DNA from 4 places in the Mesorhizobium sp. CNPSo 4671 genome. Region 1 is predicted to be linked to each of the others. Evidence: riboswitches for the same ligand, from Rfam matches in the RefSeq annotation. Region 1 holds a riboswitch; each other region holds the start of a gene.
What was found. A riboswitch is a leader RNA that binds a small molecule or an ion and turns the genes downstream of it on or off. The one in region 1 is predicted to bind cobalamin.

Region 1 (2,197 bases):
GCGCCATCCGCGCCATCACCGGCCTGCTCGGCGGCATCGCCGCCTTCTTGCCCATTCCGGGGCTGAGCGGCCTCGTCTCGTTCATCAACACGGTGATTCGCCTGTCGCTCACCTATGTCGACGAGATCATCCTCGGCTACAACATCCGCATCAATTCGTCCTCGCCCTTCGAGACGGCGCGGCAAGGCGTCGTGCTCTACGCCCAGAACGGCAAGACCATGGTCAAGAACGCCGTCTGGCTGGCGGTCATCATGTGGGGCGTGTCCTTCATCATTTTCCTGCTGATGCTGGCCCCGGCCGCCGCCATTCTGTTCATCATGCCGGGACAACTGGCTGGTTGGGCGTTCGTGCTCGCCATCGTCTTCGCCTGGGCCTTCAAGGCGGCCTTCATCGAGCCATTTGCCATTGCTTGCCTGATGCAGGTCTATTTCAAGACCATCGCCGGCCAGGTGCCCGATCCGGCCTGGGATGCCCGGCTGGCCGAGGCGTCGTCGAAGTTCAGGGAGTTGAAGGACAAGGCGCTGGCCTCGTTCGGCGGCTCGCGCTGGGGCACGGCAGGCGCAACACGCTGATCGGCGGGCGCGCAGGCGACTGCGTTGAGGTGCGCCACAGCTGACTTGAGCGGTACCTCGCCTTGCCCGCAGAAAGTCTCGCTCATGATCAATTCGGGCAGCGGCAGCCGCCGGCCCCAGCCATGCGTTTCGAGGTCCGGTTTGGGCGCGAACTCGGAAACCCGGCCGACGCAGAGATAAGCGATCGGCGTCACGTGCTCGGGAATGGATAGCAGGCTCTTCAACGCTTGCGGCTCGATGATGCTGACCCAGCCGACGCCGACGCCTTCGGCGCGCGCCGCCAGCCAGAAATTCTGCACCGCGCAGACGGTGCTGTAGAGATCCATTTCCGGATTGTGCCAACGGCCCAGCGGCGAACCCTGCGAGCGCTGGCGGTCGCAGGTGATGCAGATGTTGAGGGCGCTTTCGCAGATGCCTTCGAGCTTGAGCTTGCGGTAGAGCGCCTGCCGTTCCTCTTCGATTTCAGGCAGTTCCAGTTCGCGCGCGGCCAGGAACAGTTCACGCACATCAGCCCGTCGCGCGGCGTCGCGGATGACGATGAAATTCCAGGGCTGCATGAAGCCGACCGATGGCGCGTGATGGGCGGCAAGCAGAAGCCGCGCCAGCACCTCGTCATCGAGCGCGTCGGGCAGGAAATGGCTGCGCACGTCGCGCCGCGTGAACATGGCACGGTAGACCGCGTCACGCGCCATCTGGTCAAATCCGTCGCCCATAGGAGCGGTCATGTGTTCCGGCATCGCTTGTCCCCTTGCGATTGCTATTGATGCCAGCCGCCTGACCATGCGGATGACGATGCCTGCCAGGCCGGTCTTCTGGCTTGGGATCAACCCGCGTCCGGTGCCTTCCCGTCATCGACAGTGGCATTTACCGGCGCGGTCCCCCTCACAGCGTTGGGCACGCCACGGAGTTCAACCGTGTTCCCGATTCTCCCGCTTGCGGCGGGCACCAGGCAGTGGCTGCGACCTTACGCCGAAGCCTCGGCGGCGCCAATCCCCGCGGCGACGCCAATGGACGCAGGCGTGATTTTCCCCAGTCATCAAGCGGCAACGCATGGTCATCGCGTTGCCGGGGCACTAGATAGGGAGCATGGCCACTCGTCTCTATACCCATCCGATCTTCCTCGAACACATCACGCCGCCCGGCCATCCCGAGCGGCCGGACCGTTTACGCGCCATAGAACGGGTGCTGGATGACGAGGCCTTCGCAGGGCTTGATCGCGTCAAGGCGCCGGAGGGTGATGAAGCGACCATCCTGTACGCCCATCCCGCCGATTTCGTCGCCCGCGTTCGTGCCGCCATTCCCGAGGAAGGCCTTGCCCGCATCGATGCCGACACCACCGCCAGCCCGAAGAGCTGGCAAGCGGTGATCACCGCGATCGGCGCCGCCAACGCCGCTGTCGACGACGTCTTCGCCGGCCGTGCCGACAATGTCTTCGTCGCCGCAAGGCCGCCCGGCCATCATGCCGAGAAGACCACCGCGATGGGCTTCTGTTTCTTCAACACGGCGGCGATTGCGGCGCGCTATGCGCAGAAGAAGCATGGCGCCGAGCGCGTTGCTGTCGTCGACTGGGACGTGCATCACGGCAACGGCACGCAGGATATTTTCTGGGACGATCCCTCGGTGCT
Region 2 (2,197 bases), on a different contig from region 1:
ACGCGGATCGAGATGGTTGGTCGGCTCGTCCAGGAACAGCACTTTCGGTTGCTGCGCGATGGCGCGCGCCAACTGGGCGCGCTGGCGTTCGCCGCCCGACAGCGAGCCGATGCTGCGGGCAAGCAGCGGCAACAGGCCGGTCCGGCGCAGCGCGTCGACGACGATATCGCGTTCCTCGCTCCTGCGTCTCAGGCCCGCATGCGGGACGCGGCCAAGCTCGACATAGTCGATCACCGCCAGGCGCGGATCGGGCTGGTCGGTCTGGCCGACGACAGCGATGTGCAGGGCCCGCTCGGCGGTCGAGATCCTGTCCAGGCGGCGCCCACCGAGCTTCACCTCGCCCGCATTTGGCCTGAGCATGCCAGAGAGCATGCGCAGCAGCGTGGTCTTGCCGGCACCATTGGGGCCGATGATGGCGAGACGATCGCCAGAGGCCACCGACAGGCTGACCGCATGGACCAGATCGCGGCCATTCGCCATCGCGCAGAGGTCGCGGGCTTCGAGAAGCGGCATTGTCATCGGCTGTCGCCCGCAATCTTGACCGGTCCGGGAATGCGGGCCAGAGTCTTGCCGGCCAGTCGCGGCGGACGTTGTCCGGAATTGCACCAGCCGTCGGCGAGCGACGCGTAAAGCCTGGCAAATCGCACGAGATCGCCGGCGTCGGCCTCAGCGTCGATGGAGCCGAAAAGATAGGAAGCCTTGCCTGGTGCCTGGAAGGCCACCGTCAGCGGTCGCGCGCAGCCCGCCATGCATTCGACGCCTTCGATCGTGAAGCAATCCGCCAAGGCCGACTCATGGTAGGCCGCGAGCCGGGAGCGCAAATCGGCGCACAGGCTCTCGCCCGACCTGATGCCGGTCGGGATGTCACGGCAAAGCGTGCACACGATGATGCGATGATCGATGGCGCCGTCCAACTTTCCGTCACTTTCCAAAACTGGCAACGGAAGGATGTTGGCGAGCCGGCCGACAAGACCGACGTCCACGTTTCCTCCCGGCACACCCCGTCCGGTCAACTCAGTGATGGCAGGTCTCCTGGCTCGCGGGTCGTTGCGCAATCCTGCCTTCCCAGCCTTGCCGGCCAGTGGCGTGTCGGATCTTGCTCACCGCTTACAGTTGCGGGGGCAGCCACGGCCTCGACCTTTGAGGGTCTCACCGTGTTCCCTTTTCACCCCTTGCCTTTCGGCGCGGGGACCATCAGCCGAGCATCGTAGATTTGCCCCCGGCGCATCGCAACGATTCTTTTCGACCAAGCCTGTCACCATCGCGGCACCAGCAGCCTTGGCCTCATCAGAGAAGACACATGTGATATTTCCATTCGTAATGTCATAACATAACGTTAGAATGATATCCTCTGCCGCTGTCAATCCCCTTGTCGTGAGAGCCATGTCGGCTTGTCGGCAAGGTTGCGACCGCGCAAGGCGGAGTTCAGTCAAACCAGCCCGGCTGGAGGCAACCGAAAATATCCGAAATTGACCATCGAAGCGCTTGCGCAAGCGCTTCGATTAGATTAATTCAATCTCCGTGACGAATTTGGCGACGGAAGAACCACGCCACCAACTTCGCCTTCGGAGGGTCAGCAACAGTCACTGTCGACACGCGTCGCGCTCGCGCTTCGCGGCGGCTTGCTGCTGCCTGTCATTGTCAGATCGAACCGGGAGGAAAACGATGAACATCAAACAGAATGCACTGTCCCGCCGCACTTTCATGAAGGCTTCCGCTGCACTCGGCGCGACCGCAGTGGCGGCGGCGTCAGGGGTCAAGGTGGCGCGGGCCGCGCCCGCCGAAATCAGGTATTTCTACCGGGCGCCATGGCCGTCCTCGGAGGTCTACGCCAATTGGCTGATCGACGAATGGAACAAGAAGAATGGCGACCGGGTCCATGTCACCGGAGCCAGCGTCGACGGCGAGACCTACAAGACCAAGCAGACGATCGAGCTGTCATCGAGCAATCCGCCTGATCTTTTCTATTCCTGGGAAGGCGGCCGCGGCAAGGAGATCGTCGACAACGGTTTCTCCGCCGATCTGACGCCCTATTACGAGAAGTATGGCTGGGACAAGAAGCTGAACCCGGCCGGCGTGGCGCTGTCGGTCTACAATGGCAAGAAGCATTTCGTGCCGACGGAGATGAGCGCGTCGGTGGTCTGGTACCGCAAGGACATCTACGAACAGCTCGGCCTCAAGGTTCCGACCACATGGG
Region 3 (2,197 bases), on a different contig from region 1:
ATCGGCGCAGGCGATCTGGTCCTCGAATACTTCTTCGACCGGGTCGTCATGGTCGAGGCTGTCGTCAGCAGTCCTCTGCGCCTGCAGCGCGTCCATATCGTTGGCGACACGACCTTCGGCCAGTGCCGGGCCATCGACCACGGCGATGACGCCGTCGACGGTCACGCGGCTCTTCACCGTCGGCCACTGGAAGGCCTGAACCAGCGGTTTGGGCAGAGCGAGGCCCGAGGTTTCGATCAGGATATGGTCGACCTTGGGGTTGAGCGACAGGATCTGGTCGAGCGCCGGCACGAAATCGTCGGCGACGGTGCAGCAGATGCAGCCATTGGCCAGTTCGACGATGTTTTCCTCGGGGCAGGTGTCGATGCCGCAACCCTTGAGGATCTCGCCGTCGATGCCGATGTCGCCAAACTCGTTGACGATGATCGCGATACGCTTGCCGCCGGCGTTTTCCAGGAGATGGCGGACCAGCGTCGTCTTGCCGGCGCCGAGAAAGCCGGTGACGACGGTGCAGGGAACGCGGGAGACGGAAGCGGTCATGGTTAGTCCTTCAGCATGTCGAGGGGTGGAATGCGGGCCACGAGGCCGCGCTTGAGGGAATCGGGCCGGCCGCGCCAGGGGATGAGGCCGTCCGTTGACGTGGCGAAGAGCTTTGCGCCAGTGACGAGGTCGGCGCCGCTGGCCGCAGTCAGGTCGCCGAACACATAGCTCCAGCAGCCGTCGCGCAGGATCGCCGCGCTCAGCCGGCGCTTGCAGTTGCCAAGGCACTCGACCGTGCGCACTCGGATATGGTCGTCAGACGCTGCATGGCGCGTGTCCTCGGCCAACAGTTCGCCGGCGCGGGGATGGGCGTCGGAGCCGGTTTCGTCGCGACAGGAGGCGCAAACGATGACCGTGATGCCGGCCAAGGCTTCGCTGTCGGCGGACGAGATATCCGCTGTGCCAGCCGAAAAACTGCTGTTCTGGTCCAAAAAGCCGGGCTCCTTGCCCGGAAACCCGCCGGGCGATCGGATTCTTCTGTCGCAGACGGCAGGTCTCCTGGCTCGCGGGTCATCGCCTTGGGTGCCGCCTTCCCGGGAAACTCCCAGTGGCTTTCGGCCTTGGCTCTTCGCTTACAGTTGCGGGGACAGCCGCGGATTTGAGATTTTCATCCCGCACCGCATTCCCTCTTAGCCCCTGCCGTTGCGGGCAAAGGACCGTCTGGACCGGATTTAGGCTTTTGCAGGCAGCGGTGTCAACGCGGGCTTACGACACGGCGATGTCGGCCAACGCCGGGCCCAGATCGCCGGCCGGTGTCACCTCCATGCGTTCAAGGCCGAGCCAGCCCTGCATCTGCTTCAGTTCCTCAAAGAGCTGCGCAGCGGTTTCAGGCGGTGCGTTGGGCTCAGGGTAGGCGGCATGGATGCGCAGGACGCTGGCTGGCCGGTCTGCCTTGAGGTCGACGCGCGCGACGATCCGGTCGCCGAACAGGAAGGGCAGGACGTAGTAGCCGTATTGGCGCTTTTCGGCCGGCGTGTAGATCTCGATGCGGTAGTGGAAATCGAACAGCCGCTCCGAGCGCGAGCGCTCGAAGACAACCGGGTCGAACGGTGCGAGCAAGGCGCGCGCCTCGATTTTTCGGGGCAAGCGGGCGTCCTTATGAAGGTAGGCCGGCTTGTCCCAGCCTTCGACGCGCACCGGCACGAGCTCGCCCAACTCGACCAGTTCCTCCAACCGGCCCTTCATGTCGGCCGGCGACAGTCGAAAGTAGTCGCGCAAATCGCCTGATGTCGCGATGCCATGGGCGCGGGCGGAGATGCTTAGCAATTCGCGATGCGCGTCCTCCGGGGCAGGCACCGGCAGATCGAGGATCGCCTGCGGCAGGACGCGCTCGGGCAAATCATAGAAGCGCTCGAAGCCGCGGCGGTGCGCCGTGGTGATGCGCCCGGCCCAGAACAGCCATTCGAAGGCATGTTTGGCATGGCTCCAGCCCCACCAGCCGCCCGAACCCTTCTGGCCTTCGAGCGCGGAGGCGGCGATCGGGCCGCGCTCGGCGACCGCGCGGTAGATCTCTTCTATATAGGCGGCGTGTTCGCGGCCCCATTTGGCCAGGCCCAGATACATCTCGTCGCCTTGCTCGGCGCGCTGCATGCGCCAGCGCATCAGCGGGTAGGTCTCGACCGGCAGGAAGGAGGCCTCGTGCGCCCAGTATTCGAAC
Region 4 (2,197 bases), on a different contig from region 1:
TCGTCTGCGGGAATGATCCTATGGTGGTGGTTGGGAACGGGGGCAGGCTTAGCGTGCGGGCCTGGACCGTGGAACGCACGAGGAAAGGGTTCTTTCGTTGCTTCATGCTGTCGTCAATGCCGGCGATCCGACCTTCAACAAGCGGATCATGGACCTTTGCGGACGCTGCGCGAGCAGCGGCAGCCTCGGCGGAAGCTGTCAACTCGTCTGCCACTGAATCCCTGCCTTCGAACAGCGCCCTCGCCAGCACCACCAGTTCGTCGGTCTTCTGCGCGGCGAAGGCGAGCCACGACCTGATGGTGGCATCGAGTGCCGTCTCCATCCGAAGGTCCATGGGCACATGCAGCATCGAGCACGACGGCGCAATTTCGACGCGGTCCAAGGGCCAGCCGGCGACGATCGGCTTGATGCGGTCGAGAATGGCAGGCAGGTTCGCGCGCCAGACGTTGCGGCCATCGATCAAGCCAAGCGACAGCACCAGATCCTTAGGCGCGAGCCGACCAATCGTCTCCAACTGTTCGGGAGCGCGCGAAAGATCGAGATGCAGTCCGGCTGCGGGCAGCGAAATCGCCGTGTCGAGATTGTCACCCAGCGCACCGAAATAGGTAGCCAGCATGATCTTCAGTTCGGGCGCGGCATTTGACAGCTGCCCATAGGCAAATTCAAAGGCCGCTTGTTCGTTCGGGTTTAGATCCAGCACAAGCGCCGGCTCGTCGATCTGCACCCAATCGGCTCCCGAAAGTTTCAACCTCCGCAGGAGCTGCTCGTAGACGGGCAGAAGCCGCGGCAGCAGCGCGATGGGATTGAAACCCTCGGCAGGTGACTTCGCCAATTTGAGGAAGGTGACAGGTCCAAGGATGACTGGGCGTGTATGAATGCCGAGGGCTTTAGCCTCGAGGAAGTGATCAACCGGTTTCGTCGACGAGAGGGCAAACGTCTGATCATCGTCGAGTTCCGGCACGATGTAGTGATAGTTGGTGTCGAACCATTTGGTCATTTCCATCGCGGTCAGGGCAGGGCCAGCCGCACGCTCCTGATCAGAGTGCCCGCAGCTCCCCGTCTGGTCTTGGTCGCCGCGCGCCATGGCGAAGTAGATGTCGAGCGGGAGCTCGCCGCCACTCCAGGCGTATCGGGACGGCACCGCGCCGACCATTTCTGCAGTGTCGAGCACATGGTCGTAGAGCGAGAAGTCGTTCGACGGAATTTTCGACACACCGCGATCGCGCTGCTCTTCCCAGTTGGCGGCACGCAGCGCTTTCGCCGTTGTGAGAAGGTCGGTAGCGGAAGATTTTCCGGACCAGTAGCTTTCAAGCGCGAATTTCAGTTCTCGTCGGCGACCGAACCGCGGCACACCGAGCGTTGCCACAGGAATTTGCTGAGAGACAGTCATGCCATACCCCGATGGTTGGGGCGTGGGGACAAGAAGGCGCCTCGTAGGCCGGCACGAACGCCGGGCTGCTGCGGCCACCGAGACACCCCGCCCGTGGACAAAGTTCGTCGTGGCAGGTCTCCTGGCTCGCGGGGTCATAGCTTCTCCCCGTCTTCCCGAGGCTGTCGCCTCAGTGACATGAGTGGGGTTGGCTCACCGCTAACAGTTGCGGGGGCAGCGCCGGCCTCGCACCGGCTTCCCTCTTAGCTCCATGCGGCAGTGCCGTACGGAGAACCACGGCATGCAGACAATCACAGCAGGGAACTGTGTGTCAATACCGCATAAAGAAATGTTTATGTCATTATGTGACATTTTGGTGTTGCGCATAGGTTGCACCGAGAGCGAGTAACTGCGACCGCGCTGATCAACCGGCAATCAGGCCACGCATTGAACCGCCCGAAGCCCAGTAGACATCGAGAACTCCGGCCGGCTTGCTGTTCGAGCCCACCGCGGCCTGCCAAGTCGGCGGCGTCAATCCGATCGCCTACATGCCGGCGATCATCAATGGCCTCAGCGCCGAATCGAGGGCCCCACATCCCTGACTTCTTGAAATCCAAAGGCCAAGACACATGACGCGTCGGCAAGGTGCCTATGTCTCTTCTCAGGTCAGACGTTTTTGCCCGCATTTGGCAGATCCGGCTCTGACACGTTGCACTCATACACACGGGATCGGTTGCGGGTATTCTGCCCGCTCGAAGCGTAAAAGCGCCAAAAGGCAAAGCTTGCTCGACGCCAAAACCAAGAGATGCCGTTTCGCTTTCGCGGGTT

Region 2: another riboswitch for cobalamin. It lies ahead of AC04SF_RS30170 (DUF1636 family protein); the one in region 1 lies ahead of bluB (5,6-dimethylbenzimidazole synthase).
Region 3: another riboswitch for cobalamin. It lies ahead of AC04SF_RS10430 (DUF1636 family protein); the one in region 1 lies ahead of bluB (5,6-dimethylbenzimidazole synthase).
Region 4: another riboswitch for cobalamin. It lies ahead of metE (5-methyltetrahydropteroyltriglutamate--homocysteine S-methyltransferase); the one in region 1 lies ahead of bluB (5,6-dimethylbenzimidazole synthase).

Annotation. Positions count from the first base shown of each region.
Region 1 is NZ_JBWLUW010000001.1:690,637-692,833, forward strand. Features, by position in the region: gene AC04SF_RS03100 (hypothetical protein) at 1-572, shown strand, start outside; partial or broken gene bluB (5,6-dimethylbenzimidazole synthase) at 680-1,354, opposite strand; cobalamin riboswitch at 1,358-1,537, opposite strand; gene AC04SF_RS03110 (histone deacetylase family protein) at 1,659-2,197, shown strand, end outside.
Region 2 is NZ_JBWLUW010000014.1:12,391-14,587, reverse strand. Features, by position in the region: gene AC04SF_RS30175 (ABC transporter ATP-binding protein) at 1-519, opposite strand, end outside; gene AC04SF_RS30170 (DUF1636 family protein) at 516-914, opposite strand; cobalamin riboswitch at 1,006-1,212, opposite strand; gene AC04SF_RS30165 (ABC transporter substrate-binding protein) at 1,666-2,197, shown strand, end outside.
Region 3 is NZ_JBWLUW010000003.1:466,720-468,916, forward strand. Features, by position in the region: gene cobW (cobalamin biosynthesis protein CobW) at 1-540, opposite strand, end outside; gene AC04SF_RS10430 (DUF1636 family protein) at 543-971, opposite strand; cobalamin riboswitch at 1,012-1,216, opposite strand; gene AC04SF_RS10435 (winged helix-turn-helix domain-containing protein) at 1,246-2,197, opposite strand, start outside.
Region 4 is NZ_JBWLUW010000027.1:8,650-10,846, forward strand. Features, by position in the region: gene metE (5-methyltetrahydropteroyltriglutamate--homocysteine S-methyltransferase) at 1-1,366, opposite strand, end outside; cobalamin riboswitch at 1,485-1,683, opposite strand.